3 regions of the Gardnerella sp. CCPDSM genome follow, and region 1 is predicted to be linked to each of the others. Evidence: riboswitches for the same ligand, from Rfam matches in the RefSeq annotation. Region 1 holds a riboswitch; each other region holds the start of a gene.

Region 1 (10,634 bases):
AAGAAGGGTTCCGAAAAGCTCGCCAAAATTAAGGCGTTACTTAAGGCTTTGAAAACAAGCGAAGTCCGCGACTATATTACTAAGACTTATAAGGGCGCTGTGCTTCCTGTTTTCTAAATAATACTTACAATGTAGCCATATAATGCCGTAAATACGTGTGATTTTAGCGCGCTTTGCGGCATTATTTTTTCTAAGCGTGTAATATACGTAAAAGTGCATAAATTACGTAACGCTGGTACGTAACGCAGTGCTTATAACGTTACGTAACGCTTATAGCAGTACGTAACGCTAGTATGTTTCACATAACACAAAATAAGCTGTTAAGGAAAAGCATGATTCAGATTGAACATCTTCATAAAAGCTACGGCAAGGGTAGCGAAGCGCATGAAGCATTGCACGATATTAATCTTTCTATTGAGTCGGGTGAAGTATTTGGAATCTTAGGTTCTTCCGGCGCTGGAAAATCTTCGCTAGTGCGTTGCATGAATCTGCTCGAGCGCCCAACTTCCGGCAGAATCGTGATTGACGGCAAGGATATTACCGAAGTAAAAGATAAAGAGCTTGCTCAAGTACGCGCTAATATTGGCATGATTTTCCAGAATTTTAGTCTTTTCCAGCAGCGCACAGTATTGCGAAACGTAACTTTTCCGCTTGAACTTAATCACGTTGATAAAAAGAAGCGCGAAGAGCGCGCGCATTATTTGCTTAATTTAGTTGGTTTGCAAGATCTTGCAGACCGCTACCCTAGCCAGCTTTCTGGCGGCCAGCAGCAGCGCGTAGCAATCGCTCGAGCCTTGGCAAATAATCCGTCGATTATGCTTTGCGACGAAGCTACAAGCGCGCTCGACTCTACTACAACCGCGCAAATCCTTGATTTACTGCGCCGAATTAACCGCGAGCTTAACGTAACGCTTGTTATTATTACGCACTCGTTGGCAGTTGCTAGAAATATTTGCGACCGTGTGGCAATGATTGACGGCGGGCATATTGTGGAATTAGGCGACACAACAACCTTATTTGCAAATCCACAAAGCAATATTTTGCGAACTCTAATTGCAGACGAAAAGCAAGAAAATCATCGTAAAAAGCCTGCATCTAATACGTCTAATACGCTTTAATACGCTTTAATACGCTTACGAACGAGGTAAAATAACAATGATAGAATCTGCAACACAATTTTTAAGCGAATACGGCGATCTGCTTACTGAAGGCATAATTGACACTTTAGTTATGACTTCAGTAGCAACGCTTTTGGCGTATGTTATTGGCCTTCCTATTGGCGTATTGCTTATTACTTCCGACAAAAAAGGCATTTGCCCAAACGCGCCAATTAATGCGATTCTTGGGGGGATTGTTAATATTGTGCGATCGGTGCCGTTTATTATTTTGCTGGTTGCGTTAATTCCATTCACGCGCTTGATTGTTGGCACGTCTCTTGGAGTTCCGGGTGCTATTGTGCCGCTGGTTGTTACAGCAGCACCGTTTGTGGCGCGAATTGTTGAGCAGTCTTTGGCAGAAGTTGACGGAAGTTTAATTGAAGCTGCGCAAAGTTTCGGCGCAAGTAAATTGCAAATCGTTTACAAAGTGCTGCTTTGGGAAGCGTTACCTTCGCTAATTCGCGGAGCTGCTCTTACGTTTATTACGCTTTTTGGATTCTCCGCAATGGCTGGAACAGTTGGTGCCGGCGGTCTTGGTGATATTGCAATACGCTACGGCTATCAGCGCTACCAGTACGATGTTATGGCTGTTGCAGTGGTGCTGTGCATTATTCTTGTGCAAATCGTGCAAACTTTGGGAGATGTTATTTCTCGCGCTATTAATCATCACGAGAGGTAATAGCAAGCGTAATAGCAATCGGCAATAGAAAGAGTTGATTGCAAGATAGCAAGAGTTGATTGCAAGCGTTATAAGAAAATCGCAACATACCTACGCTAATAAAGGCCACATAATCGTGTAAACTGGCTGATAATTCGACATTTGCGGGGGTGCTTTCTTTTTAGAAGGCTGAGATAGGCGTAGCGAACCTGACCCTTAGAACCTGTTTAGTTAATACAACGTAGGGAGCAACGATTTTAGTATGACATCGAATTATCCATACGCCTCGATGCGAGACCAATTCAATTTAAACGCCTGCTTTATTGCAGACCCACAAGCTTGTAATAATCGTCCACTTACAGATATTGTTGACGACGCTTTGCGCGCCGGAGCAACATTAATACGTCTTCATTGCAATGACGAAAGCGCGAAGGAAATCACAACAATCGCGCGCGATATTGCGCAAATTATTGAAGATAACAATAAGTGCGATTCTGTAACTTTTGTTATTGACGAGCGAGTTGACGTTGCTTGGCAGGCTCGCAACCAAAGCATTAAAGTTGACGGCATTCATTTAGCACAAAGCGACATGGAACCTAGGGAGGCGCGAGCACTTCTTGGCGAAGACGCTGTTATTGGCTTGTCGGTTGAAACTGAAAGCTTGGTTAAGGTTATTAACGAGCTTCCGGATGGTTGCATTGACTACATTTGCGTAACTGCAATGCACAATCCTGAAGAAGGCAGCGAAAACACTACTGCCGCTTACGAATTGGAAGCAAATCACACAACGTTGGACGAAGCAAAAATTAATACTATTTGCTCCGCAAGTGATTTCCCAGTTTTAGTTGGCGGAAGAACTGAGCTTGAAGATGTTGACGTTATTGCGCGCACTAAAGCTGCCGGCTTCTTTGTTGCTCAAGCTTTGTACGCTTCCGAAACTCCAGAATCAACTATGCGCGAGTTTGTTGAGCATTGGAAAGCTGTGCGAGGCGAAGAAAAGCACGGTTATGCTAAGCGCGTAATCGTCGCCGAAAATTCCGACGCAAATTCTTCACAAAAACCTGAAGAAAAGAAACCAACTTTTATTAATGCGAAAGAAGCAAAGGATGCTGCGAAGTTAGCTAAGCAGCAGCGCGTCGATATTGCAGCTCGCGGATGCACTCAGCGAGACAAGGCGCATATTCGCAAAACCACTCCTGTTCATTTTGAATACGAGTACGGTTCTTACGATTTGGAAGTTCCGTATACGGAAATTAAGCTTTCGGATACTCCGGGCGTTGGCCCTAACCCGCCTTTTAAGGACTACAATACTGAAGGTCCAAAGTGCGATCCTAAAGAGGGCTTGGCTCCTCTTCGCCTTGACTGGATTCGTGACCGCGGCGACGTTGTGGAATATGAGGGTCGCAGGCGCAATCTTCAAGACGACGGCAAGCGCGCAATTAAGCGCGGCAAGGCTTCTAAGGAATGGCGCGGACGCACGCATAAGCCAATGAAGGGCGCGGATCATCCGATTACGCAAATGTGGTACGCTCGCCACGGAATCGTAACTCCAGAAATGCAATACGTTGCAACGCGCGAAAATTGCGACGTGGAGCTGGTACGTTCCGAAGTCGCGGCCGGACGCGCTGTAATTCCTTGCAATATTAATCACCCTGAAGCAGAACCGATGATTATTGGCTCGCGCTTCTTAACTAAACTCAACGCAAACATGGGCAATTCTGCCGTAACGTCTTCAATTGACGAAGAAGTAGAAAAGCTTACGTGGGCCACAAAGTGGGGCGCGGATACCGTTATGGATCTTTCCACAGGTAACGATATTCACACCACTCGCGAATGGATTTTGCGCAACTCCCCTGTGCCAATCGGAACCGTGCCAATGTACCAGGCTTTGGAAAAGGTTGAGGATGACGCTTCTAAGCTCAGCTGGGAGCTGTTCCGAGACACGGTTATTGAGCAGTGCGAGCAGGGCGTTGACTACATGACTATTCACGCTGGCGTGCTTCTTCGCTACGTGCCGCTTACAGCAAACCGCGTAACCGGTATTGTGTCGCGCGGCGGCTCGATTATGGCTGAATGGTGCTTGCAGCATCATCAAGAAAGCTTCCTTTACACGCACTTTGAAGAATTGTGCGAGATTTTTGCAAAGTACGATGTTGCGTTCTCCTTGGGCGACGGTTTGCGTCCAGGTAGCTTGGCTGACGCTAACGATGCGGCTCAGCTTTCCGAGCTTATGACGCTTGGCGAGCTTACAAAGATTGCTTGGCAGCATGACGTGCAAGTGATGATTGAAGGCCCTGGCCACGTGCCATTCGACACTGTGCGTATGAATATTGAAATGGAGAAGGCGATTTGCCAGAACGCTCCATTCTATACGCTTGGTCCTTTGACTACCGATACTGCCCCGGGCTATGATCACATTACTTCCGCAATTGGCGGCGTGGAGATTGCGCGCTACGGCACTGCAATGCTTTGCTACGTAACGCCTAAGGAACATTTGGGATTGCCAAACAAGGACGACGTGAAGCAAGGCGTTATTGCATACAAGATTGCTTGCCACGCGGCGGATCTTGCGAAGCATCATCCGCATGCTATGGATCGCGACAACGCTATTAGTAAGGCGCGATTCGAGTTCCGCTGGTTGGATCAGTTCAACTTAAGCTACGATCCGGATACTGCAATCGCATTCCACGACGAAACGCTTCCTGCAGAGCCTGCAAAAATGGCGCACTTCTGCTCGATGTGCGGACCAAAGTTCTGCTCGATGGCTATTTCGCAAAATATTCGTAAGCGCTTTGGCGGTGCCGCTCAGCAGGAGCAGCTTGTTGAAGAGGCGCGCAGTCAGGCGATTGCCGACGGTATGAAAGAGATGAGCAAGAAGTTCCAAGAATCTGGCTCGTCGCTGTACCAAAGCGTGAAAGCGTAGGTGGTTGCGTAGCGTAGGTGATTGCGTAGCGTATGTGATTTCGCGTTACTTTGCGTAAGTGCTTGCGTAGCGTAAGTGCGAAGTAACGCAATCACGCAATCGCGAAGTAGCTCAATCACTAAATCACGCAATCGCAAAATAACGCAATCGCGATTTAGTAAATAATACTTGCAACGAATAATAATTGAAGAAGGTTAAAATAAAGCGAGTTTTGTAGTAAATGTAACGTTACTACAAAGCTCGCTTTTTTATTGCTAATCTATTTGCAGCTTAAGCTTCACAAAACTTCAACAGAAATAATGCCAACAGGCTCAAGAGGAGCGTCAGAGCGATCTGTTGCAACCGACTCGAGCTTATCTACCACAGCTTTCGACTCGTCGTCCGCAACTTCGCCGAAAATCGTGTGATGGCCGTCAAGCCAAGGAGTTGGAACGGTTGTAATGAAGAACTGCGAGCCGTTAGTGCCATGCAAAAGACCGTCACGGCCGCGACGCTTTCCAGCATTCGCCATAGCGAGCAAATAAGGCTTGTTGAACTTCAAAGATGCGTCAATTTCATCGTCGAACTCGTAGCCAGGTCCGCCGGTGCCATTGCCGAGTGGGCAACCGCCTTGAATCATGAAGTCCTTAATAATGCGGTGGAATGTAAGACCATCGTAAAATGGCTCGTTAGAAGGCTTTCCACTAAATGGGTCAATCCATTCGCGCTCACCGGTGGCGAGGCCAACGAAATTCTTTACTGTTTCAGGCGCTTTGGTATCAAACAGGTTGATTTTAATATCGCCTTCAGAAGTATGCATAATAACTGTAGTCATATTCGTAATTTTCCCATATATTCGCGACTACTCTAAACGCTTGAGTCGAGGGGTGCAGTTCCAAAAGTGTGCAAGAAATAGGCTCATAACCTTTATGGCAGTAGGATTGTAGCGTATTGAATGTGGGTATTCTTATGCGCAGTTAGCGTTCTGCGTTATGGTCTCTAGTTAACGGTTTTCGGACTCGCGCGCAGTTAGCGTTCTGCATTACGGTCTCTAGTTAACAGTTTTCAGACTCGCGCGCAGTTAGCGTTCTGCATTACGGTCTCTAGTTAACAGTTTTCAGACTCGCACGCAGTCGTCGCGCTGCGCGAGGGTCTCATGAACGTTATTTTCTCAGTTCGTTAGCTGAGTTAGTAACGGTGTTGTGCTTATTACCGTTATTTTCTCAGTTCGTTGACTGAGTTAGTAACAGTGTTTGGGGTGTGCTTATTCCACAGAATATCCATCAGATTAGCTTTACGCACTTTGTCATATAAAAATGCCCTCGCCTACTGGAGTGAATCCGAAGGCGATGGCATAACTTAATTTATGAGCTAATCTGCTTAAGCTGAGTGTAGTTAAGCAGATTAGCTGAGTGTAGTTAAGCAGGTTAGCTACGTAGCTTACTTGCTGCAGTGACGGGAGATTCCGCGGCGCTTGCTCACGAAGAGTGCAGCACCAGCAGCAGCAACACCAGCAGCAAACATGCCAAACACAGACACGTCAGTACCAGTCTTGCTAAGCTTCGAGCCCTTAACACTCTTCAAAACCTGCTCACGCACAGCAGCACGAACCTTAGAAGCATTATCCTGAGCCGCAGCCAAAGACTTACGAGCATCAGCAAGCTTCTGAGCCGCAGCATCAACCTGAGCCTGAGTTGCATTAGGATCAGCCGCAACCTTCTTAGCCTCAGCCAAAGCAGTATTCACAGCAGCCTGAGCCGCAGCCACCTGAGCATCCGCACGCTTCACAGCTTGAGAATTCTCCACAGCAGCATTCACTTTAGCCGCAGCAAGACCATTAGCAGCAGCACCATTAGCAGCATTAGCAGCATTACCTGCACCAGCGGCAGCAGCGCCAGCGTTACCTGCAGCATTACCTGCGGCACCAGCAGCAGCGCCAGCGTTACCTGCAGCATTACCAGCGGCACCAGCAGCGGCGTTAGAGCCAGCACCAGCAGCAGAGTTAGAACCAGCGGCACCAGCAGCAGAGTTAGAGCCAGGCTTAGAACCGGATTCAGCACCCTCAATCTGCAAGTTCAACTCACCCTTATCCACAGTAGTCGGAGCATTATCATTCACACCAAACCCAAGTGAAGAATCACCCTCATGACCACTACCAGAGTTAGTCGTGCCAGAGTTAGTCGTGCCAGTAGAACCGAAACCAGAGTCACCAGAACCAGGAACCGTGCCAGGAACCGTGCCAGTGTTGCCAAAGCCGAAGTCACCTGTGCCAGTGTTACCAGCGCCAGTGTTACCGGTTCCAGGAGTAGAGCCAGTGTTACCGGTTCCAGGAGTGCCGTCGCCAGCATACTCTTCACCACTCAAACCATTAGCTTGAAGAATATTACGCTTAGCTTCACGAAGCTTAGCCAAAGCAGCATTCACCTGCTCCTGCGTAGCATTAGCATCAGAAAGCACACTGCGAGCCTCAGAAAGCGCAGCATTATACGCATCCTTAAGAGAAGCATCCGCAACAAGATACGATCCACGACCGCGGAAAGCAACATCGTCGCTAACCTCCAACTGCAAATAAGACTTATTCACAGTAGCAGAATCATGCAAATCCTGCTGAGCCTTATTCAAATCCTCAGCAGCCTGATTCACCTGATCCTGAGTTGCATTCGGATCCTTATTCACTTCGTTAGCATGATCCAACGCATGATCATAAGCCTGCTTCTTATCCGAAGGAGCGTTATTGTACTCATCCGAATCATGAACATCACTACCATCGTTAATGCCCTGCTGCAAATGAGACTTATCAACAGAAGGCGAAGGAGCTGGAGTTGGGGTTGGCTCAGGAGACGGGGTTGGCGTTGGAGTTGTCTCCTTACCATCAAGAGCCGCTTCAGCTGCCTTAAGATTTGCAAGAGCATCATCCAAAGCCTTCTGCTTATTCTCCTTGGTGTCAAGATTATCGCCTGGAGCAGCAGGTGTCTTACCAGTTAGCTTATCGATAAGATCCTGAGCATCTTGAAGAGCCTTATCATACGCAGACTTCTTAGTATCAGAAGCCTTGGTGTACGTCACATTGCCCGTAACAGTAGGAGCATTACCAATCTCTTCTTGCAACTGCTTGGTATCAACACCATCCAAAGCAAGGCGAGCCTTAATAAGCTTGTCAAGAGCAGCGTCAATCTTCTTCTGCTCAGCTGCTTCCTTAGTAGCATCCGAGATAACTGCAGAAGAAGCATTTGTCAAAGCCTGCTCAGCATCTTGCAAAGCCTTGTCAAACGCATCCTTCTTATCTTGAGAAGCGGTGGTATAAACCGAATCGCCCTTAGTTGCAGGAGTTGCAGTAGTATCTGGCTTCAAGCCCTTATCAGACTTAATCTCAGCAGCAAGAGCATCAGTCTTAAGACCAGCACTTTGAGCATTAGGATCGATAGCACGCATTGCCTTAAGAAGGTCATTGTACAGCTCATTAACCTGATCCGCATTCTTATCATCGCCCTTAGCTTTGTCTAGCACGGCACCAGCAGCAGTAGCAGCAGCGTCAAACGCTTTCTTTTGCTCATTGCCTTCTTGCAGACCCTTGTACTTTTCACCTTTAGCAAACTCGTCAGCCTTAGCCTTCAGCTCTCCAAGACGAGCCATAGCATTATCGGTGTTTGCAGCGTTGGCTAGAACATTGTCAATGTCGTCATAAGTTGTTCCGTCAGCGTTCTTGTGATCAGAAGCATCAGTGTCCTTGAGGATTGCCTTGAAAGCTTCCTTTTGAGCATTATTAAGATGCTTGAAATCTTTATCAAGCTTGTCAAGAGCATCCTTAATCTTCTTGTGCTTCTTAGCACGATTGACTACTGCTTCAGGATCACCAGAATGATCGGAATCATCGATTTCACCCTTGTACTTCTGCTTTTCTTCAGGAGTCAAACCAGGAATATTATCGATTTCTTCCTTAGCTTTCTGCTTCTCTTTCTGAAGATCTTTTGGATTGCTAATGTGATCGTTCTGCTTCTTATTGTTATTATGCTCAGTATCAATCTTGTCTTTAACAGCGCTATTAGCATCAGTTAACGAAGTATTGACACTGTTGATAGCATTCAAAAGATCAGAAGGCTTAGTTGCTGTCTTAACACTAGATTTAGCTGTTTCAATAGCAGTCTTAACAGCTTGAACCTTATCATTAACAGCAGTCTTGTCAGCCTCAGACAGTTTGCTTACAGCATCATCCAAAGCTTGACCCAATGCTTCAATCTTTGCTATTGCAGCGCGCTTAGCATTCTGCTCGTTAACATCATTAGCACGCTTAGCAGCTTCAAGAGCATCGCGGATATCAGTTGCAGATGCAGGATTTGCTTTCAGCTTATCAGCCAAAGTCTTAAGCGTAGAATCTTCTGCAGACTTGGAGTCAAGCACGCTGTTAAGAGCAGCGTCCTCGCCTTTTGCAGTGCCGTGGTCAAGGAACACAAACTCTGCTTTTTGTGCTCCATCCTTAACACCCTTAAGCTCATCTGCTAGCTTTGCCTCATCGACAATCTTCTGGACGTCTGCAGGAGTCTTAACATCTGCACCATTAAGCTTATTCTTAAACTCCTTCTTTTCATCATCAGACAAATTAGGAAGGTTGTCGATTGCTTTCTTGGCAGCTTCTTTAGCAGCATCAAGCTCGTGCTGCTTCTTTTCTTCGCCGCCATTCTTGTTCTTGTTGATGATTTGCTGAACATTATGATCAGTCTTATTAGTATTACCCTGATTCTTAGCATCATTCAGAATCTTCTGAATACCCTTCTGATCAGTAGCCTGATCAATCTTCTTCTTGTAATCTTCCTTCTGCTTAGGAGTCAGATACGGATTCTTATCGATAATCTTCTTCGCATCCTCCTTCATCTGCTGGAGTTGCTTATCATCAGGCTTTGGAGTTGGCTTAGATTCTTCCTTCTTCCTGAAGGTGACGTTAACAGTAAATGTAGTGTTATCTTTGCATGTAACAGTTAACGTACTTCCAGTACCCTTTGAGATGGTAGTGATGCCAACAGGATTCTTAGCATCATCATATGGCTCCATGTCAACAGTACCAGGCTTTGGCTGAAGAGCAGAAGTAATTGAGTATGTGGTACTGCTTACTTCACCAGCACCTGTGTAGTTGGCATCAAGGAATGCCTTAATAGCCTTTTTGAAGTCATCGTCCGTCAGCTTATTCGTATCAGCAACTTCAATATCTGACACATTATTGTAGCTGCGAGTAATCTTCTTTGCATCGGTAAGCTGTTGAATAAGCTTACGAAGAGCAACATTGTTCTCAGGAGTATCAGTCATGCTATTTATATCAGCAGGATACTTACTTGGATCAATACCAATCCTCTTAAAGTCCCTGTCTGTAAGCTGTTCAGTATTCTTCTTCTGATTCCAAAGCGCAAGAGCTTGTTTCTTCAACTGATCAAATGTATTGTCTGTAGGAGTTTGAGTCTTTGCTACATAAAGATCTTTCAGAGGCACATCAAACAGTTTCTTCGAACTATTATCACCGCTTTTAAAACCTTGAACAGCTATGGTTCCATCAGTATTAACACTAAACGACACTACACCAGCGCCATTATGCTGACCCTGAACATAGCGTTGCATATTTTCAACACCCGATACAGGCGTATTATTTTCCTTAAGCGTATATAAGCCAGTAGCCAACTCACTTTCGTTTACGTTAGTATAGTTCTTTTGAATGAACTTCTTAAACGCCGCAATCTGATCTTGTCCTGAAGGAGAATTCACGTTATCTACTTTTACTGGATCCACATAATACTTATAATCAGTCATATTACCTGGATGATGCAAAGTGGTATCCGGAGCTGGCTTCTGATTAGCAGCCTTCTGCTTGAAGAACATGCTCATCAGATAAGTCTTATCGTTGTATCCGTCTGCTTTAAAAGTGACTGTGCCA
Region 2 (10,634 bases), on a different contig from region 1:
GCCTAGTATCAATACGAAAGATGAAAATAGTCCGCAGCCTTCTCTAACTCCTATGAGCGCGGCGGATAATAAGCAATTTGATGCGTGGAATGGTTTGTATCCTATGCGCGGTGATGGATCATATGGTTTTGCTATTAAAGACAATATTTGTAGTTCCTCTATGCGCGGTTCTGCTGTTGCAGGTAAATGCCAGTGGCGAAATAAGCTTAATTTGGTGAAGCATACGCCTAAAGAATTTATTATGGATCGTTCTTCATTCTCTTACGACGCTTCCGTAAATATGAAGAACGGAAGTGAAGTACATATTACAGATAGGCTTGTTGAAAATAAGAATAGCCAACATGCTGATGAAGATAAGTATGTTAGTGAATATGCTATTCACAAGGACTTCCTTATGCCTGGCGGTGAAGATCTGAACGGTCAAGCAGACGGCGAAAATATTGGCGACGTTATAACTAAGAATATTGATGTCGACACTATGAACGACTACGACGCGTACGGTGAGGGTGCTTCAACGCCTGAGGGATACGCAAATAACAGGCCTTTCATGCATGCGCAACTTTATGTGAATAATGGTCAGGTTACGAACGATCTTCTGCTTCGCGATCCTGGTAAGACGCCGGATAACACAACGAACGTAATAAACGTGTGGTTTATGCCGGTTGATAATGAGAAGCCGACGATTAGTGCGAAGAAGTATGGTTCAAATGGCGCTCCATGGGATATCCATGGTGACTGCTTGCCTAAAAATGGCGGTGATGTCCACAATTGCCAAATTCGTCGCAATAACAAAGGTAATGATGATGTAAATGATTACGTTTACTTGGATGATACGCGATACTCTTTAGGTGGAACAAGTAAATTACCTTGGTATGCTGCTGATCAAGCAACTATGATGTTACCTTATGCGTTGAAGTTAGACGATGATTTCAATGCGTATACTAATGGTTTAAATACTAATAGTGAGGGTTATCAAAGCGATGGCACATCTAGTAAGATTCTTCAGGATAATTTGCAAATAGATATTGTTGCAGATGGTGTTAAGGATAGTAATGGGAATGCGTTGAATCCAAGTGTACGATTCGTTCGTAATGGTGTGATAAATAGGCATTTGCTTAGAAGGTTTGTTGAAAAATACAGAAGTACGGATTTGCAAAATCCAAGTACGGATAAGCAAACTGTATTTAAAATGTATGCTAAAACTACCGATAGTGATGGCAAAGAAAGTGCCGAAACCTCTGTTGGATGCTTCAAGGCGACGTGGACAGATGTGGTAAAGCCATCCGTTGTTGCATATGATGGTGAAACAGATGAGGTTGCAAAAGAAGATAAATGGTTTAATAACAGCAAGACAGACCGCGACTATAAGGTTGTAGTTACAGCAGGTTTTGGTGCGCACAGAATGGTAGTTTACTATCACCCTGCTTCGGAGCTTGAGAAAGATAAAATTGCAACTTTTAAAGCTGCCGCTAATAGAGGATTTGATGGAATTGCTGGAAGATCTAGCGTAGATGGAAATAAATCTGACGTAGAAAACAGCATTGGCAAAACAATTTCCATCTGCTGGGTAGAACACGGATTGATGGGAAGAAAAAGTAAGTGGGAAGTTTGCCCTGGTACTTCCAAGCCGGACGAAGTGAAGCTTGAAAATGTTAGCACTGCCAAAGGATTGAAAGGTGTTCTAACATTCCCTAGCGGTTTCTTAGCTCCAGGAAGCGTGGTTCGAGCGCGTGATCGCAAGGATGTTGGCCCATGGAGTAGTATGCCTGGTGTTAGAAGCCCTGAAGATCTTGCTGATGACTCAGGTAATAGAGACGGAAACAAGACTGCAAGAAGTAGCGAAAGTGGCGGAAACGGCGGAAGCCGTGGAAGTGCGCGTGCTGCAAAAGATAAAAACTCTTACAGAGACGACGCTAGTTCAGAAGATACTCTTGACGTGCTGCCAATGGCTTACGCAAAAGAAAAGCCTAGCGAAGTATGCCGTCCGGATTACTGGACTGCAGGCAATTGGGAAGGTCAACTTAAGCCGTCTGACTGCGTGTACTTCGACGTTACGATGAAGCGTCAAATAGTGCAAGTACACCCAATGTTGCTAAGTGGTCATGAGGAGCGCGCAATACGAATGGATTTGCGTAGCGAAAACAACTTTGCAAACGAACCAAAGAAGGGAATTTGGCTTCCAAACGATAGCGAAATCGTTACGAATGAGGATCCAAGGCTTGGACCTGGTAGAACTATGGTGACGTTCAGGCAGTATGACTATGACAGCGAGTTTATGACGTATCATAATGGTGAGAATAAGCCTTTTGGTGTGCCTGACTATGGTGATCGCAAATCACAAGTAGGAAATAAGCAAGACGTTGCTGTTCTGACTCGAGGCTGGAGAAGCCGCGTGCTCGTGCCAAATCCGCAAAAAAATAAGATTACGCGATTTGTGCGATTGCGTGCGCCTGAAAACGTCGATAGCGAGAATGGTGGTGATAGTAAGGGTGCTGCAGACTACTTAGCTGATGCGCCTACTAGCTTCAAAGAAACTGAGGATAATAGTAAAGCTCTGCGCGTAAAGGATCGTCCGTATGATCCAGGATTCATTCTTTCGCAAGATAAGAAGTCTCTTCTGTATCTGTACAATGCTTCAACTAAGCGCAACTTTACGCTTAATGATTTGCAATCTGCGTTGAAGCTTAAGCGTAATGGTACTTTGCACCCAGCAAACGAGTGTGGAAAGTATGTTGATGGAAGTGACTGGGACTTTGCTGATTGCCAGCCATCTTTGCTGCCGGAAGTAAGAGGTAGCGATAAGGTTGATGGTGAGCATAACCAAAACGGCTTCAGCTTTGATGGGAATACGCACTTATATACGTATGATCCATCTGAAGACCACAGGTCTGGTGCTAACGGCGCTAGTAACGACAATGGTGGCTCTGCTGCTGCAGAAACTTGGTACGTAAACGTCATAGATATGATTTCAAAGGGCGGTACCGGCGGTGGATATCAGATTCCTAATAGCTCTGGCGTGACGTCTGAGAGTAGCAATACTGGTCTTGCGCTTACTGGCTTCGCTGGTGTTGGCCCATGGGGTAGGTCTGGCGCGATTGATAAGAACTTAATCAATCATAAGATTTTCGAAAATCCAGATAATCGTTTGTCGGTTATTATGACATATGGCGATAGCTGGGTTGGAAATACTCATAGCACGCGAGGTAAAGCTGGCGGCTGGGATAACGATGCCAACTACGAATTCGTAATGCCGGTGTACTTGATTCCTGTAGATAACGAGAAGCCAACTGTTGCTGCAACTGCAGGATCGCTTCTAAGCGGCCACACGGATGCTAATAATCCTTACGTTGTAACGATGGAGGAGAAGGACTACGATAAGCTCACGGTTAAGGGTAATCCTGTGAAATACGAGAACGGAAAAGTTTCGAAGTCGGAAAGCAAGGAGAGTGGAAAGACTCTGTTTGCGGATGTTCACGACGATTACGATAGTTTCGGTGATCTCAGCAACCTTAGCTTGGTTGCATGCAAAGTAAGTAAGCTTGGCAAAACTGAATTTGACACTTGCAAGCCGATAATGGGCAATAATGGCTCCGTAAATACTGCGGCGTTTAAGCAGCTCAAAACTGACGGTAACGGAGTTGAGTACGCTTTGTACGGACGTGCAAAAGATAAGTCTGACAATGAGAGCGACGGCTTTGGTGATAACAATAACGTAGGTCGCTTAGTCGGATACTTCAGCTTCGGATACTTGGTGCGTCCGGTTGCGCTGCCTTACAGCGGCGGTCAGGCTGCAATATGGTTCAGCTTCATGTTCGGCGTGCTGTTGGCGCTGTTCTTGGCCTCCGGCGCATTCGGTAGGCGCGGATGGCTCAGCTCGGTGCTTAGCGGCAACGGATTTGGCTCGCTTACAGACAGCAAGCACTGCGACGCTTCGGCTGAAGCGCTTCGAAGCGGCAAGCTGTTCAAGTTCAAGTTCAAGCTCAAGTGGCTTCGGCTGTGATGCGTAAAGTGCGCGCAAATGTGGACTTGGAGCGTGTGTAAGTACACAAATGCGCGCATGTTTCACCGAAAATGTGGACTTATAGCATGCGTAAGTACACAAATGCGCGCATGTTTCACCGGAAATGTGGACTTAGAGCGTGTGTAAGTCCACAAATGCGCGCATGTTTCCCCGAAAATGTGGACTTAGAGCGTGTGTAAGTCCACAAATGCGTGTGTCTACGCAATATAATAAAAGTATGACGCTAGTATCAAGTAAGCAGCATACGGAATTGTCTACGCAGCAATCAAATCCAATCATTCCGCGCGTTTTAAGCGTAGCTGGCACAGACCCAACGGGCGGAGCCGGGATTCAGGCGGATCTTAAGTCAATCATGGCGGCAGGCGGCTACGGCATGTGCATACCAACTAATCTGGTTGCGCAAAACACGTGCGAAGTGCGCGAAGTGTTCACGCCGCCGGTCAGCTTTTTCCGCACTCAACTTTCGTGCGTGTACGACGACGTTACAGTTGACGCGCTAAAAATCGGCATGCTTGGTTGCGCGGAATACATTGAGGCTATGCGCGATTGGATGCGTGATAATCCGGTTCCTGTAAGCGTGCTAGATCCGGTGATGATATCGACTTCCGGCAAGCGTTTGCTTGAGGCGAGTGCTGAAAATGCGATGCGCAAGTTTATAAGTTGCGTTGATGTTGTAACGCCAAACGTGCCGGAATTGGCGGCTTTGAGCGAATCGCCAGTTGCGGAAAACTTTGAGGAAGCTTGCAATCAGGCGCGCGAGTTAGCTGCAAAAAATAGCGTTGTTGTAATCGTAAAAGGTGGGCACTTAACCGGCGAAGACGTTGGAAATACTGCGGTTTTTCCGGACGGTGACGCGCGGCACGTGCCAAGCGAACGCGTTGAAACCAGCACAACTCACGGAACCGGCTGCTCGCTTTCTTCTGCGCTCGCTACGAAAATTGGGCTTGCTTTGCGCGAGGGGAAGAGTTTAAGCGATCACGATACTGTGATGCGCGCGCTTGAATGGTCAACGGCGTGGCTTCGCGAGGCGATTGCTGCCGGAAGCGTGTTGCACGTTGGGCGCGTAGGCGAGCGCGGCCACGGACCTGTAAACCACTCCGTGCGCATCCTTCAGCAAACTAAGTAATATTGGCGTGCTGTGATTTAGCGCGCGTTTGTGGACTTGGGTGGGGTGTAAGTCCACAAAAACGCGCATGTTTCCCCGTAAATGTGGACTTGGGTGGGGTGTAAGTCCACAAAAACGCGCATGTTTCCCCGTAAATGTGGACTTGGGTGGGGTGTAAGTCCACAAATGCGCGCATGTTTCCCCGAAAATGTGGACTTGGAGAGGCCGCAAGTCCACAAATGCGCTCGCACTACAAGTGCTCGATGCTTACTCAGTAATCACGCGCTTAAGCTCGCGCGCAACTTTCCCAGCATCCTCAGCGCACATAAGCGCCGACACAGTGCAAACTCCGTCAAGCTCAAGGCCGCGAATAGGGAACACTGTATTCTCGTGAATTCCGCCAATTGCCAACGTTTTTACGCCCATAGAGTGCGCAACTTTCGCAACTTCGTTCACTCCGTCAACTCCCAGCGGCGGCACGTCGTGCGCTTTCGTATGCGTTTCAAAAGCGGCACCGATGCCAATCACATCCGGCAGCGGAACGTCGTTTTCTTTGCACTCGCGGTAAGCTTTCTCCATCAAATCCGGGCGCGCGCAAGAAAGTCCAACCATCCACTCAGCCGGCATCGCCTTTCGCGCCTCAACAAACGGCGTATCCTTCTGTCCAACGTGCAAGTTGAAACCAAGCTGAGCCGCGCAATCAACATGATCGTCAATAAACACAGGCACATCGCCGTGGCCGGAATCAATAAGCGCGTGACGCAGCTTCTTCGCTTTGGCCGAAATCTCCGCGTCGTCGGAATACTTATCGCGCAATTGCACAACCGTAACTCCGCCTTCAATCGCCTCCACAGCCACTTCTTCTTCCGGGCGATTTCCCATTCGCGGATCCGTTACCAAATACAGCGTCCAATCCACAGGCTCCACCGTAAACTCAATATTCGTCAAACTAAACATGTCGTTTACGCTAAGAGTTGAAAGCGCGTCCATCCACAGCGTGCGGAATGTGCCGGGAGCTGTGGTTTGGCGAGCTGCCCAAGTTCCAGCGGCGGCTGCATGCACGTGCGCTGCGACGGTTGCAGCGAGCGGACGCTCCGGATTCGCGCCAACGTACGCTGCAACTATCGCGCCCAAAGCGCAACCGGTTCCGACTACCTTGGTCATAGCTTTGTGGCCGCCGGTTACGCGAGCTAAGCATCCGTGGCCGTAAATCGCGTCTTTTTCGCCGGAAATTGCCACTACAGATCCGTATTTTTTAGCTAATTCGCGAGCAGCTTGAAGCGCGTCGTTTACGTTATCGTGAGAATCTACGCCTTTTCCGTTGCTTTCTTTGCCTGCAAGCGCCATGATTTCGGAAGCGTTTGCGCGAATTACGGTAGGGTGGTGCTTAATAATTTCGTGTATGAAGCGCGCTCGAGGTGCGAGTGCTGGCACGCCGATTCCAACTGGGTCAAGCACCCACGGGGTATCGGCTTTTTCGCATCCTTCAACGGCGGCGCGCATGTACTCGGAAGTTTCAGGCTGATGGAACGTGCCGACGTTGATGAGCACGCCGGCGGCGATTTGCGCGAGTGCGTGCGCTTCTTCCGGGTCGGTTACCATAATTGGCGATGCACCGGCGGCGAGGAGCGCGTTGGCTGTGATGTCTTGCACGATTACGTTCGTAATGCAATGGGTGAGTGGTTGCTGCGTGCGCACGCGTTCGATGCATTGGCGCACGTCGTTTAGGAACATGCGGCGGCGCGCGCGTGCGGAGAAGCATGTGTCGATTTGCGTTGTTGCGTTTGTTGCGTTTGTGCAGTATTCGTTTGTGCAGTATTCGTTTGCTTCGTTGCGATTAGTTGTTTTTGCACTGCTGTCTGTTGTCATAATGTTTCCCTTCGCTAGCATTATCTAGATCAGGTCCTTACGGATTTAATCTCAGCGCCGTCCGCGATTTTGCGGCGATTGCGCACTCCGAACCATCCTTCGACTATATCTTTTGTTCGTGACTTACTTGCTTGTGCTGGTTACGTGCGTGCTACGTTCTAAGCTCGTGCTCCAAACGTGGGTAACTTGTCTCGTGTTTGTAGCGTTGCAGTGGCTTTGCATGTATCTACAAAAATCGCGCCGCATTTTTGCAACTTCTTCTACAGATTTTTGCTTGCGATTATGTAACTATAAGTATGGTAAAGAATAAGAGATTAACATAAGTTACGAAAGTGAGATAACATGGCAAACGATTCCATGCTCGAACAACAAACCACAGCCGCTGCAAATCCGCTCACAGCTCGCGAATACGCGGCGCGCACAGCAATTCGCGCAATCGCCATCGTCGCGTCCGTTTATGGAATGGCCGCTTCGTGGCAAGGCTGGATGACATTCACTTACTTTACGAATCTTTCTAATCTTACGATTTGCGTTGCTTTAGCAGGTTCACTTGCGCTTGATACAGTTGCGTTTATGCGCGCGCGCACTTCCGCAGCTTCCACCGCGCAGTCAGCTTCCACCGCAACCACTTCCACCGCATGGTTCGACTCAAAATCCAACGCTTGGTACATCTTCAAATTCATGATGACAATCGCCATCGCGGTCACTTTCACGCTTTACCTTTGCTTCCTCGCGCCTACAAACAAGCTCGGTTTCGTCGGCGCTTACCTTACTAACGGCTGCAGCAGTCTTTGCGTGCACGCAATCGCCCCGCTTCTTGCAATCGTTGATTTTGTGCTTTTTGATTACCGCTTCCGCTCTTCTCGCGCGCACATTTATTTCGCTACGATTCCGCCTCTTGCTTACGTTGCGTACGCTGCTATGCTTAGCGAGTTTGCGGGTGTGCGTTGGGGTGTTCACGCAATGCGCGCGCCTTACAATTTCCTTAATTATGGCGCTCCTGCCGGCTGGTTTGGTTTCGCGCCGCAAACTTTTAACGCCACTACTTTGGGCGTTGGCGTTGCGTATTTGCTGATTATTTTTACGCTGATTTTTATTGGCGTTGGCCGCGTATTTCTTGCGCTTAAGGATGCTCGTGCGCGCGCAATGTTGAAAGAATAGTGTTGATTATCGCTCCACTATTGTTGCGTTTTTGTGGTTGATTATCGCTCCACTATTGCCTCGTTGCTAGAATTGAGTGTATGAGTGAGCATACTGCATTACAATCGCTATTTGACGGCACTTTACGCAATTCTTCCGGAAACGCGACTTGCGCATTGCTTGTGTATGGTGCGCCAAATACTGGTAAAACGCAGTTTGCTGTGCGCGCCGCGATTGCTGGTTACAAGCGTTGGCCGCATAAAATCACCGCGATGGCTGTTCAAAACCGCACGCTGGCTGCGAATATTGACAATATTATTATTCGCTCTATTGGTGTAAGTGAGCAGTCTAGGCATGTTGGAACATTGGCGTCGCTTGCTTTCCGTATTATTTCCGCAAATTGCAAGTCGCAGAATTTGCCTTCGCCGAAGCTTCTTAACGGTGCTGAGCAGGATGCTCTTCTTCGCAATGTTGTGCGCGCACATATTGAGCATGTTATTCGCGGAGATAATGGCGATTGCGCAGTATGCTCACTTTTTGAAGAGTATTTTGGTACGTCTACTTGGGTTAATCCGTTGACTTGCGCTGGCGAGTTAAATGCTTCCGCCGTTTCCGCCGCTTCCGCCAATTCTTCCAACATTAGCAACGCTTTTATGCATCAATTGCGAGATATGCTTGCGCGCTTAGATGAACTAGGAATTAGCGGTGAACTAGGAATTAGCGGTGAGCTAGGAATTAGCGACGAACCCGGAATTAGCAACAATCCTGCAATTAGCAACAACCTTAAAGAGCAAGATATTCTCAATTCCCTTGATTTAGCTCAGTCTCGCGCTAAAAGTGGCGATATTTTGCAAACAACTGTGCTTGTTAAGCGTCGTCGCGCGCAATGGCGTTTGGTTTTTGCGCTTCGCAATGAGTATAGGAAAATGATTGCCGACGTTTATAAGTCTTCCTTCCGCCTTGACACTTCTAAGCTTTTGGTTGAGGGTGCGAAAGCGGCGCGCGAGTTGGGTGAGCAGAGCGTTGTAAATTCGGAAATTCCGGCTCTTCTTGTGATTGACGATTATCAAGATATTACTTTGGCTGGTTTAAGTTTTGTGGAAACTTTGAGCAGTCTCGGCACGCATTTGGTTTTGCTTGCGAATCCGGATGAGTCCGTGCAGTCGTTTAGGGGAGCGTACCCGGATTACGCTATTTCGGCGGCTTTGAACGTTTTGAATGCGGCTGAGCAAACGCTAGAATATGAGGCTTCTTCGGTTTCTTCCGTTCCTTCCGCTTCTTCCGACTCAACTTTCGAAGCTCGCCCTAATTCTCGCCCTAAAGCTTCCTCAATGCTAGACTTGCTCGCTTCCCGCGTTTCTCTTTCGCTTTCTTCTCAACTGGATTCTTCTATCGCAACTCCTAATCGCCCTTGGAAAATGCCGTCTTTTGCTGGAGCATTTCCGGTACAATCTTTAAATCAGATTAACAATATTCACAATTCTCAAGATTCGCAAAAATATTTACGCATAAACGAAGACGGAACCGTAAATACTGCGCTGTACCGTTCTCAGCGCGAGGAATTGGACGCTGTTATTTGGCAAATGAAGCAATCTCACGTAAATAACAAGCGAAAGTGGAGCGATATGGCGCTTATTGCGCACGATAATTCCACCGTTCGTCTTTTTGGCGAGCAGCTTCGCGCGGACGGCGTTCCTGTGCGATATTCCTTAGTAACTCGCCCTTTAAAAGACGAGCCGTTTGTGCAAGGATTATTTGCGATTATTGAGTTGGCGCAGTTTGCGAATTCTGGTTTTTTGGGAATTGCAGGTAAGCTAAATTCCGGAAGAAGCTTAAAAAATTTGGCTTCGTGGGTGCGTTTGCGAGTGCAAAATATTATGGATAGTCCGCTTGCTTCAATTTCTCAAATGCGCGCTGGTTCCAAAATGCGCGCTGGTTCTTACGCTGAGGATAATTCGGATTCTCCTGCTAAGTTGCACTCGGTTGAGTCGCTAATGCGCTCTATTGCTTCGCTTTCGGCGGTTTTGGATGCTAAGAAAGACGAAGATGATTCTGCTGAAATTAAAAATATTCCTTTGCGAAATCTTATGAATACGTGGTGTGATTTTAGGAATAAGTTGCAAAATGCGTTGCGTTCTAATGCTGATTCTGCGCAAATTTCAGTTGATAATCGCTTTATTGAAGGCGATTTAAGTAGCGATTTAAGTAGCGATTTAAGTAGCGATTTTAGTGAAGATACGCGCTCGCTTTCTTTAGATGCTTGCTATTTGCTTTGTGTTGCATATGTTGCACATTGTGTAGACGCTTCAGACGCTTCAGACAATCCAGACAATCCAGACAATCCAGATGGCCCAGAATCTTCCCAAATTTTACAAATATTGCAAAATATGGCACCTCGAAATCCGAATGTTACTGCTTTCGTAAAAATGTGGAAGAATGTACAAACTTTGGCTTTGCGCTTTAAAAATCACCCTGATTTGCTAAATGCTCAATATGCTC
Region 3 (10,634 bases), on a different contig from region 1:
CTGTTATTATGCTTTCTGATCCGGAAAAATGTCGCCGAGCAGCAGCAGATGTTACAGCTACAGCAAACGAATTTTTGGCAGCCAGCTGGCATGTTGCAGCTTCGGGTCTTGGATCTGGAGCTCCAATCACTTTTGATCAAGCAAACTTTTTAGATTTCGACGAAACGCTTTCTTCATTTGAATTTTCAAATCATGACGTTTGGAAATTAACTTCATTTGGAGTTGACGAAAATGTTTACGGGAATATTGATCTGCCTGTTTGCGAGCCTCAAGAGTTTCGCGGAGATGAATCGAAAGTTGCAGGCGGAATCGCTTCACTTATTGACAATGGTTTTAATGTAACTATTACTTCTGCAGCATCTGGCACTCTCGCTAGATTAAGACGAGCAATATACGCAACAGGTGTGCATAATTTTACAACGTTAAAATCGAGTATTTCAGACGGTTTTATTGATAAAGATGCAAAAATTGCGCTGCTTAGCGAACGTGATTTAACCGGCAAATCTTCAGCTGCAACTCAATTAAAAACGCCAAAACGTAGGCGTAAAGCAATCGACTTAATGGAATTAAAGCCTGGAGATTTCGTAGTACACGAGCAGCATGGAATTGGCCGTTTTATTGGCATGAAACAGCGCAATATTGCAGTAACTGGTGGAACTGCAACTCGTGAATATTTAGTAATCGAATACGCTCCAAGTAAACGTAACGCTCCTGCAGATAAATTATTTATTCCAACAGATCAGCTTGATTTAGTTAGTAAATATATTGGTGCCGAAATACCAAAGCTTAATAAGCTTGGAGGCTCTGATTGGGCTCAAACTAAAGCAAAAGCTAAAAAGCATGTTCACGAAATTGCGGAAAATCTTATTAAACTTTACTCCGCGCGCCAGCAGTCTCGCGGTTTTGCTTTTAGTAAAGATACGCCTTGGCAAAAAGAGTTGGAAGACGCTTTTCCTTACCAAGAAACTGCAGATCAGCTTACTACAATTGACGAAGTAAAAGCAGATATGGAAAAACCAATGCCGATGGATCGCTTGATTTGCGGAGATGTTGGTTTTGGGAAAACTGAGATTGCGTTGCGAGCTGCTTTCAAAGCTGTGCAGGATTCTAAGCAAGTTGTTGTATTGGTGCCAACTACGTTGCTAGTTCAGCAACATTACGAAACTTTTACCAACCGTTTTGAAGGATTCCCAGTAAAAGTTGCTGCAATGAGCAGGTTCCAAACAGCTAAAGAAATTGAAGAAACTTTAAGCGGTCTTCAAGACGGAAGCGTGGATGTTGTTATTGGAACTCATAAGCTTTTAAACCCTAGCATAAAATTCAAAGATTTAGGTTTAGTCATAATCGACGAAGAGCAGCGTTTTGGCGTTGAGCATAAGGAAACGTTAAAAGCTTTGCGCACAAACGTTGACGTATTAAGTCTTTCCGCAACGCCAATTCCAAGAACGCTTGAAATGGCTGTAACTGGTATTCGTGAAATGTCGACTCTTGCTACGCCTCCAGAAGACCGTCTTCCAGTTCTTACTTTTGTTGGCGCGTATGAAGACGCGCAAGTTGCAGCATGCATAAAACGTGAGCTTCTTCGCGGAGGACAAGTTTTTTACGTGCATAATCGCGTAGAAGATATTAGTTCTGTTGCAAATAAAATTCACGAGCTTGTGTCGGATGCGCGCGTTGCTATTGCGCATGGAAAAATGGGTGAAAAGCAGCTTGATGCTGTAATTCGTGATTTTTGGCATAGAGATATTGACGTTCTTGTGTGCACTACGATTATTGAAACCGGTCTTGATATTTCTAATGCGAATACGCTTATTGTTGATCATGCAGACAGATTTGGTTTAAGTCAATTGCATCAGCTTCGCGGGCGAGTTGGGCGAGGACGTGAGCGTGCTTACGCTTATTTCTTGTATGACCCTTCAAAGCCAATGACTCAGCAGTCTCACGACAGACTTGCAACTATTGCTCAACATACTGCTTTAGGTTCCGGATTTGACGTTGCTATGAAAGATTTGGAGCTTCGCGGAACCGGTAATTTGCTTGGAGATGAGCAAAGTGGGCATATTGATGGAGTCGGCTTTGATCTATACGTGCGCATGGTTTCAGAAGCTGTTGAGCAGTATAAGGAGCCGGAACGCGTTGAGTCTGTGGCTGTGAGTATTGATTTGCCTGTTGAAGCGTCTCTTCCGGTTGATTATATTTCTTCGGACAAGCTTCGTTTGGAAGCGTATCGTAAGCTTGCTTCAGCTCACGATAATAATGATTTGCAAGAGTTGCACGATGAGTTGCTTGATCGTTTTGGTGAGCCGCCTGAATCGTTTGATGTGTTGTGTGATGTTGCTCGCCTGCGTTTTAAAGCTCGCGAACTTGGTATTACACAAATTAGCTCCCAAGGTAAATCAGTTCGCGTTATTGGTTTAGATCCAAAAGACTCGTTGTGGATGCGTTTGCAAAGAATTTACCGCGGAGCAAAGTATCGTCCGCTTACGCATATGCTTGTTATTCCAGCGCCTTTTGAATCTTCGCTTGGAACTAGCGCAATGAGCGAGCATAAGATACTTTCATGGGTGCGTCAACTTCTTGAAGATTTAGCTTGGTAAATTTGCTTGTGTTTATTTTATAAATAAAGGCGGCCGCTTATTTTGCAGTCGCCTTTATTTATTATTTTTTGCGTTATTACTGTAACGCTTCTCTAAGCTCATCTTCTATTTCACTATGATTTACAGGACGATTTTGAGCGTCAAGATGTTCGCGATTAATATGCCATTGCTTAGCAATCTCACCATTTTTTATCATAAGAATCCGGTTAGAAAGTCTCACAGCTTCCGCAATATCGTGCGTAACCATAAGCGTGCTCCAGCCGTATTTTGCTTGAAGCTTATTAAGCAAATCTTGCATATCGAATCTAGTAAGAGCATCCAAAGCACCAAAAGGTTCGTCAAGCAACAATAATTCAGGATTTCTAACTAAAGCTCTTGCTAAAGATACGCGCTGCGCTTGGCCGCCTGAAAGCTGAGATGGCCACTTATTGTCGTAGCCTTCAAGCTGCATTTGGCAAAGCGCTAAATGCGCAATATCCTTAAGCTCTTGCTTACTTGCTTCCATACCAAAAACAACATTTTTGCTTACAGAAAGCCAAGGTATTAATCTCGCGTCCTGAAAACCAATAGCCTGACGGCTTGTGGCGTGAATGCTGCCTTCGGTAGGAGTAAGAAGTCCTGAAATTATTTTCAAAAGCGTCGTTTTTCCGCAACCGGATCTACCAATAAGCGACACAAACTCGCCTTTTTTAATTCTCATCGTAATGTTTTTCAATACGAAAGAAGAATTAGCTGCAGAATTATTTTCTGTATTCTTACTTTCTGAAGTCTTGAAAGAAATACCAAGATTCTCCATACTAACGCAGTAATCACTATCGTTAATATTTGATTCGTAAGTAGATTCTTCCGAAACTTCCGCATCGTGACGCTTATGAAAAATGCTCTTAAACATAGTCGTATTTTAGTTAGTTAATAATTCTTACTTGCTGCAGTCCATTACAGAATCATCCAAATTCTTTGGAGCCTGCTTAATCAAACCATACTTAACGTATTCTTTGGCTTGAACCTTCATCATTTCCAAGCCCTTAGCGTCGATTGGTCGAATTGTTGGATTATCAAACTTTTCAATCTGCTTAATAATCGTGTCAGATGCACCAAGCTGCTTATAAGCGTTGCCAATAACATTCTTTTCCTTGTGAGACTTCTTTGCTTCGCGCACAAGAGCCTTGTACATTTTCTTCACAAGTTCAGGATGCTTCTTAGCAAAGCTCCTAGAAACAATATGAATAGTAACGTTCATATTGCCATACTTCTTAGCGTTTACAAGCAACTTAGAACCAGGAGTTGTCATAGCCGCAGCAAGATTCTGGTCGAACGAAGAAATTGCGTCAATCTGTCCAGAAGAGAAAGCAGCCTGGAAGTTTCGAGGATTCATCTCAACTTTTTGAACTTTAGATACGTCTAAACCGCTTTTATCGAAAGCGCGATGAAGCATGTAGTCGCCGGTGTCGCCATTGTGAATAATAGCAACTTTCTTTCCGTACAAGTCTTTTAATGTTTTTACGCCGCTTTTTGCGGAAGCTACAATTCCTTGAGAATCGCCATTATAATATTCGAGTGCAAAAGCAACCCAAGGCTGTCCTTCTGCAATAAGATCAATAAAACGTCCGGTTCCTGTAGTTGTTGCGTCTGCGCTACCGCTCATTACTGCAGTAAGACCATCAACTGGAGTGTAAGGACCAGTATAAGTAACCTTAGATTTTCCAAACTCTTCTTGAAGGAACTTTTCATTTTTCAAAGTAGTTAAATAATTTGCTGTAGAAAGGTAAGCAACACGCATTGTGCCAGTATCTTCCTTTGCAGAAGATGCGCTACCTTGAGATTTTTGAGCACTGCCGCACGAAGCGAGCGCAACAGCCGTGCAAAGCACACATAATGAAGCAATTACGCGCTTAGTTGCACTTTTCATTTTGAAATTAACCATAATTGGCTCCTTTGTTTTGTGTTTATTTTTAGGAGATTCTTCGTTCCGGCATTAGTAAGTATTCAAATATGTTTGCCGTAATTTCTGATCCGAGGCCGGCAATTGCGTACATAATTATGCAAGCCATCATTTGATCTGGTCTAAAGAATTGTTGAGCTCTAGAAAGAATGTATCCGATTCCAATAGAAGAATTAACTGTTTCGCAAGTAACTAACGCAACCCATGCAACGGAAATCGAAAAGCGTAATCCAGTCATAAAATTAGCAAGAGTTCCGCGCATAAAAATAGTTGTAAAAACAGTAGATTTTTTAATATGATACGCTTTCGCAAGTTCAATAAGACGAGTATCAATATTCCTTACGCCATCGCGAATATTGACATACATTGGACCAAAAACGCCTATTGCAATAAGCATAATCTTCATAAGCTCATCAACGCCTAGGAAAATAATAAGAAGCGGAGCTAAAGCTGGGAATGGTATTGACCTAAGCATGTGGCTTGGCTTGTTTATTATTGTTTCGCCTATTGCGCTTCCGCCTGAAAGTATTCCTGCAGGAAGTGCGAACGCAATTCCTAAAACAAGTCCTGCAACAACTCTAAAAATGCTTATTGCAAGCGACGGCCACAATATGCCCTCATTATGCAAATCAACAAAAGCTTTTATAACTTCAAGCGGGGAAGGTAAAGCGCGGTCTTCAACAGGTCCAAGCGTAACAAGGAACCAAAGAAAGACTATAACTATCGTAGAAATCCAAGCTTTAAGAGATTTGAGCGATTTAAATGACTTCTTGTTAGCATTAGAGAATTTACGCTCGGTGCTTGGCGCCGTCTTATGCTCGCGAAAATGGCTATCCATACGACATCCCTTCGATAGTACTAGCTATATCAGGTTCGACGGGTATGTTCTCAGCAATATTCGCAATTTTTATGAATGCGCAAAGTTGCACCCCGTGTCAGTTCGCTATTATGTCTTATGGGCATGGACAAACATCTAAACTCGCGACACTGTGAACGTTCACGGCATAAATGCTGGTAAATACAATGTAACGTCCATAAAACGCACTAATCTTGGAAGAGTCATCACAACCCATAGGTATAAAGGAGTAGTTGTGGCAGCTATTGAAAGCGTATATGCACGCGAAATTTTGGATTCTCGTGGAAATCCTACTGTTCAGGTTTATTTGGAAACCGAAGATGGCGCTCAGGGCATTGGTTTAGTGCCTTCCGGTGCTTCTACTGGTGAAGCTGAAGCTTGGGAACGTCGCGATGGCGACAAGTCTCGTTATCAGGGCAAGGGTACTTTGGAAGCTGTTAAGGCTGTTAACGAAGTAATCGCTCCTAAGGTTATTGGCATGGATGCCACTGATCAGCGCGCTCTTGATGAGACCATGATTGAGCTTGATGGCACGCCAAATAAGGGCAAGCTTGGCGCAAACGCTATTCTTGGTGTTTCCCTTGCTGCTCTCTACGCAGCAGCTGAGTCCGCTCAGCTTCCTTTGTACCGCTACATTGGCGGCACAAATGGTCACATTCTTCCAGTTCCAAACATGAACATCATGAACGGTGGTGCTCACGCTGACTTCGCAACCGATATTCAGGAATACATGATTTCTCCTTACGGTTTTGCAACCTATAGCGATGCTTTGCGCGCTGGTGTTGAGGTTTATCACACCTTGAAGAATGTTTTGAAGAAGGAAGGCTTGGCAACTGGTCTTGGCGACGAAGGTGGCTTCGCTCCAAAGATGAAGTCCAATGAGGATTCCTTGAAGTACATCATGGATGCAATCGAAGCTGCAGGCTATGAGCCAGGCAAGCAGATTGGTATTTCTCTTGACGTTGCTTCTTCTGAGTTCTACAACAAGGAAACTGGTAAGTATCGTTTCGATGGCGAAGAGCGCGAATCTGCTTACATGCTTGATTACTATGAGAAGCTCATCAACGAGTATCCAATTGTTTCTATTGAAGATCCATTCCAGGAAGAAGGCTGGGACGATTGGGCAGAGATTACCAAGCGTCTTGGTGATCGCTTGCAGTTCGTTGGTGATGATTTGCTCGTCACCAATCCAAAGCGTTTGGCTAAGGGTATTGAGCTTGGTGCAGCTAACTCCTTGCTCGTGAAGTTGAACCAGATTGGTTCCGTAACTGAAACCCTCGATGCTATTGAGCTTGCAACCAAGAATGGCTTCACTTCCATGGTTTCTCACCGTTCTGGTGAAACCCCAGATACCACCATTTCTGATCTTGCTGTTGCTAAGAACACCGGCCAGATCAAGACTGGTGCTCCTGCTCGTGGCGAGCGTATTGCTAAGTACAACCGCTTGCTTGAGATTGAGGAAGAGCTTGGTTCTACCGCTCAGTATGCTGGTTACAGCGCATTTAAGGCTTGCAAGAAGTACATGAAGTAACTTTTTACGTAAAGTAATTTTTACGTAAAGTAACTTTTACGTAAAGTAACTTTTTATGTAAAGTTGACTTTTGTAATTTCTTAAGTCTGTAATATTTTACGGTCAGTCGCGTTTGCGGCTGGCCGTTTTTTATAAATAATTTTAAAAAATCAAAAAAATGCAGAAAATTTTCTTGAATTGACTTTTATTCTCATCTCAATAGTGCTATTTTTGTGAGAAACTCAAAACGGAAGGAGATATTTCATTATGAGAAAAGTAGCAGTTATCGGCATGGGAAATGTTGGAGCAGCAGTTGCTCATCAGATTGTTGTTGGCGGCCATGCTGACGAGTTGTACCTGTACGACGCGAACGAAGCCAAAGTTAAGGCTGATGCATTGGATTTTGAAGATTCAATGGATAATGTTCCTTTTAATGTAAATATCACAGTTAACGATTACGATGCTTTGAAAGATGTGGAAGTTATTGTAAGCGCTTTGGGTAATATTAAGATTCTAGACGTTCCAAATCCTGATCGCTTCGCAGAGCTTAATCATAACCGCGTTCAAGTTGCAGAAGTTGGCGCAAAAATCAAAGCTTCCGGCTTCCACGGTGTTTTAGTTGATATCACAAATCCTTGCGATGCTATTTGCCAGCTTTACAAGGAAGCTACCGGACTTCCTTACGAAAAGATTATTGGCACTGGTACTTTGCTTGATTCTGCGCGTTTGCATCGTGCAGTTGGTAAGTTCTTCGGCGTGCATCCAAAGGCAGTTAAGGGCTACAGCTTGGGTGAGCATGGCGATTCGCAGTTCGTTGCATGGTCTACAGTTAAGGTTCTTGAACAGCCTATTACAGAGCTTGCAAAAGAAAAGAATATTGATTTGGATGCTGTAGATGAAGAAACGCGTCAAGGCGGATTCACGGTGTTCTACGGAAAGAAGTACACAAATTACGGAATTGCTGCAGCTGCAGTTCGTCTTGTAGATGCTGTGCTTTCTGATTCTAAAGAGCAAATGCCTGTTTCTAACTATCGCGAAGAATATCATTCTTATCTTTCTTACCCAGCAATTGTTGGTCGCGAAGGTATTGTAAAGCAGTGCCAGCTTGATCTAACTGAAGAAGAGTTGCAAAAGTTGCAGCATTCTGCAGATACTATTTTGAGCAAAGCTCAAGCAAAATAGCTTAATCTAATAATTTAAAATAATTAGTTACGGAAAGTAATTAGTTAAGAAAGTAATTAATTAAAAAATAATTAGTTGCAAAAATAATTAGTTACTAAAATAATTAATTGCAAAAAAATAATGGTCATTTACTTTTATATGTATATTTACTTATATAAGTAGGTGACCATTATTATTGCGTTTTCACGTCGAATACATCAAGTAATTTAGAACGTATGGTTATGAAGAAGCGTCGTACAGCAGTAGCAGGTGAACCGGCGGAATCACCAATGCAACAACGCCGATTACTTTCAGGGCCAATCGTGTTCTTATTTATGGTTTGCGTAGTTACTTTTGGTTCAATAGAGTGTATTTCTACTGTGCGTAGTTATGCGTTGAGTTTGGCAGAATTGCACGCACTTCAGCGTGAAGAAAGTTCTTTGCGCGAACAGAAGCGTACGCTGAATAATAATATTGATCGTTGGAAAGATAAAGCGTACGTTACAGCACAAGCGCGCGACCGTCTTGGTTTTATTTTCCCAGGGGAGCAAGCGGTGCGTGTGGAACATCCAGAGGCAGTAACTGGTAAAGTGCCTAATGAATTTGCTGAAGAAAATATTGAAACAAAGAACCGTCCAGTTTTGCCATGGTATAGCGATTTAATGTATGCGCTGCATAAAGCAGACAAGCCAGACAATACACAGTTGCAGTAGAGCATTACTTGAAACTGCGGATATTCAAGAAAGTTCAAATAATATGCAGAAGAATGATAAAAACGAGTGCGCTAAGGATTGCGCTAACGAGTGCATTAACGAGTGCGCTAACGAGTGCGTTAACGAGTGCGCTAACGAGTGCGTTAACGATTGCAATCAAAATTTTGTTCCAAAAGATGCTGTTAAACACTTACTTGCAACTCCAGCAAGTTATGCTGAGCGCGCAATAGTTGAAAAGCAACTTGGAAGATTCCCTCGAGGAATGGTAGCTGTTGGTGCGTGTTGTGCGTGCGGAAGGCCACTTGCTGTTATAACTAGGCCGTGCTTGGAAGACGGAACGCCATTCCCAACAACTTGCTATTTAACTAGCCCGGAAGCAGTGAAAGCAATATCGCATGTTGAAGCAGACGGGCTTATGCGAGAATATAACGAATTATTGCAATCTAACGAAGATGTGAAGAAGCAATATGAGCGCGCGCATAAGTATTATTTGCAATTCAGGCATGAGTTGGCTGTAGCTTTGGGGGATAGTGAAGAGCATATTAGCGAAATGAGCGCAGGCGGTATGCCGGTGCGCGTGAAATGCTTGCACGCTTTGCTTGCTCAAACATTGGTGATGGGCAAAGGTGTGAATCCTATTGGAGACTTGGCGTTGGAACGAATTAAGGATGAGTTTGATCCGAGCGTGTGCCGATGCACTACACCTTGGAGCGATGACGCGGATGCTGCTGAAACGCAAGTGGTTGTTGAAGAGAAATCTGCTGGGGAAGATGATGGGGAAAAGTCGGCTCTAGAAAAATCTGTTACTGTAGCGGCAATTGACTGCGGCACCAATTCTATTCGACTAAAAATTGCGCAAGTTTCTGAGCACGGAATGAAAGATATTGTTCCTCGAATGCTTCGCGTAGTGCGATTAGGTCAGGGGATTGACGAGACTCATCGTTTTGCGGACGATGCTTTGGAACGCGTGCGGTCTGCAGCGCGTGAATTTGCAAAAGTGCTGAAGGAACATCCAGTTGATGCGATTCGATTCGTAGCAACTTCGGCTACTCGAGATGCTGAAAATCGTGAGATTTTTGAACAAATGATGATTGATGAGCTTGGAGTTTGCCCTGAAGTTATTAGCGGTACAGAAGAAGCAGCACTTAGTTTTTTGGGAGCAACAAGCGTAGTTTCGCGCGATGAATTGCGTCCGCCGTATCTTGTAGTCGACTTGGGAGGTGGATCAACTGAGCTTGTGCTTGGAGGGGATGGAGATAGCTTGCCGGCGCACAAGGTTGAGGCAGCTTACTCTATGAATGTTGGCTCAGTGCGCATGACGGAAAGGCATTTGCATACGGATCCGCCTACTGAAGAGGAAATTCAGAATGCAATTGATGACGTTGATAAGCATATTGATGAGGCCTTCAAAGTTGTACCAGCTGGGCGCGTTCGCACGATTATAGGCGTTTCTGGAACTGTGACGACTATGGCTGCGCTCGCAATGGGATTGCAACATTATGATCACACAGCTGTTGATGGTGTGCGAATTGGTTTAGAGCAAGCTTACGAGGTAAATAATCGATTTTTGCGCATGACCAGGGATCGTAGACGCACGTACGCAACAATTCATCCTGGACGCGTTGATGTTGTTGGCGGCGGCGCTGTGGTGTGGAGTCGCGTGCTTGAACGTTTGGCAAAAGCTGCGCATGAGGATCACGGTGAGGTGCTGGATACTTTCGTAGCAAGTGAGCATGGTTTGCTTGACGGAATTACGCTTGATTTGGGGAGAAGGTTGCTAGGATTAGAACGGTGAGTGGACTAGAGCGGTGAGGGCTCTTAGAGCGGTGAGGGCGCTGTGTTCTCGATTTCTGGT

The links. A riboswitch is a leader RNA that binds a small molecule or an ion and turns the genes downstream of it on or off. The one in region 1 is predicted to bind thiamine pyrophosphate.
Region 2: linked by a shared signal. The riboswitch ahead of thiM (hydroxyethylthiazole kinase) and the one ahead of thiC (phosphomethylpyrimidine synthase ThiC) in region 1 are both predicted to bind thiamine pyrophosphate.
Region 3: linked by a shared signal. The riboswitch ahead of ACTJLE_RS05165 (ABC transporter permease) and the one ahead of thiC (phosphomethylpyrimidine synthase ThiC) in region 1 are both predicted to bind thiamine pyrophosphate.

What each region holds. Positions count from the first base shown of each region.
Region 1 covers NZ_JBQEQO010000002.1:241,538-252,171, reverse strand. The annotation lists gene ACTJLE_RS02200 (MetQ/NlpA family ABC transporter substrate-binding protein) at 1-117, shown strand, start outside; gene ACTJLE_RS02195 (methionine ABC transporter ATP-binding protein) at 333-1,118, shown strand; gene ACTJLE_RS02190 (methionine ABC transporter permease) at 1,156-1,836, shown strand; TPP riboswitch at 1,972-2,080, shown strand; gene thiC (phosphomethylpyrimidine synthase ThiC) at 2,078-4,738, shown strand; gene ACTJLE_RS02180 (peptidylprolyl isomerase) at 5,016-5,552, opposite strand; gene ACTJLE_RS02175 (MiiA motif-containing surface protein) at 6,158-10,634, opposite strand, start outside.
Region 2 covers NZ_JBQEQO010000003.1:47,459-58,092, reverse strand. The annotation lists gene ACTJLE_RS02430 (hypothetical protein) at 1-4,000, shown strand, start outside; gene thiD (bifunctional hydroxymethylpyrimidine kinase/phosphomethylpyrimidine kinase) at 4,239-5,147, shown strand; gene thiM (hydroxyethylthiazole kinase) at 5,394-6,995, opposite strand; TPP riboswitch at 6,985-7,095, opposite strand; gene ACTJLE_RS02415 (hypothetical protein) at 7,338-8,156, shown strand; gene ACTJLE_RS02410 (PD-(D/E)XK nuclease family protein) at 8,237-10,634, shown strand, end outside.
Region 3 covers NZ_JBQEQO010000006.1:151,629-162,262, forward strand. The annotation lists gene mfd (transcription-repair coupling factor) at 1-2,597, shown strand, start outside; gene ACTJLE_RS05155 (ABC transporter ATP-binding protein) at 2,674-3,489, opposite strand; gene ACTJLE_RS05160 (ABC transporter substrate-binding protein) at 3,517-4,521, opposite strand; gene ACTJLE_RS05165 (ABC transporter permease) at 4,550-5,377, opposite strand; TPP riboswitch at 5,367-5,482, opposite strand; gene eno (phosphopyruvate hydratase) at 5,631-6,926, shown strand; gene ACTJLE_RS05175 (L-lactate dehydrogenase) at 7,173-8,087, shown strand; gene ACTJLE_RS05180 (FtsB family cell division protein) at 8,303-8,779, shown strand; gene ACTJLE_RS05185 (DUF501 domain-containing protein) at 8,823-10,574, shown strand.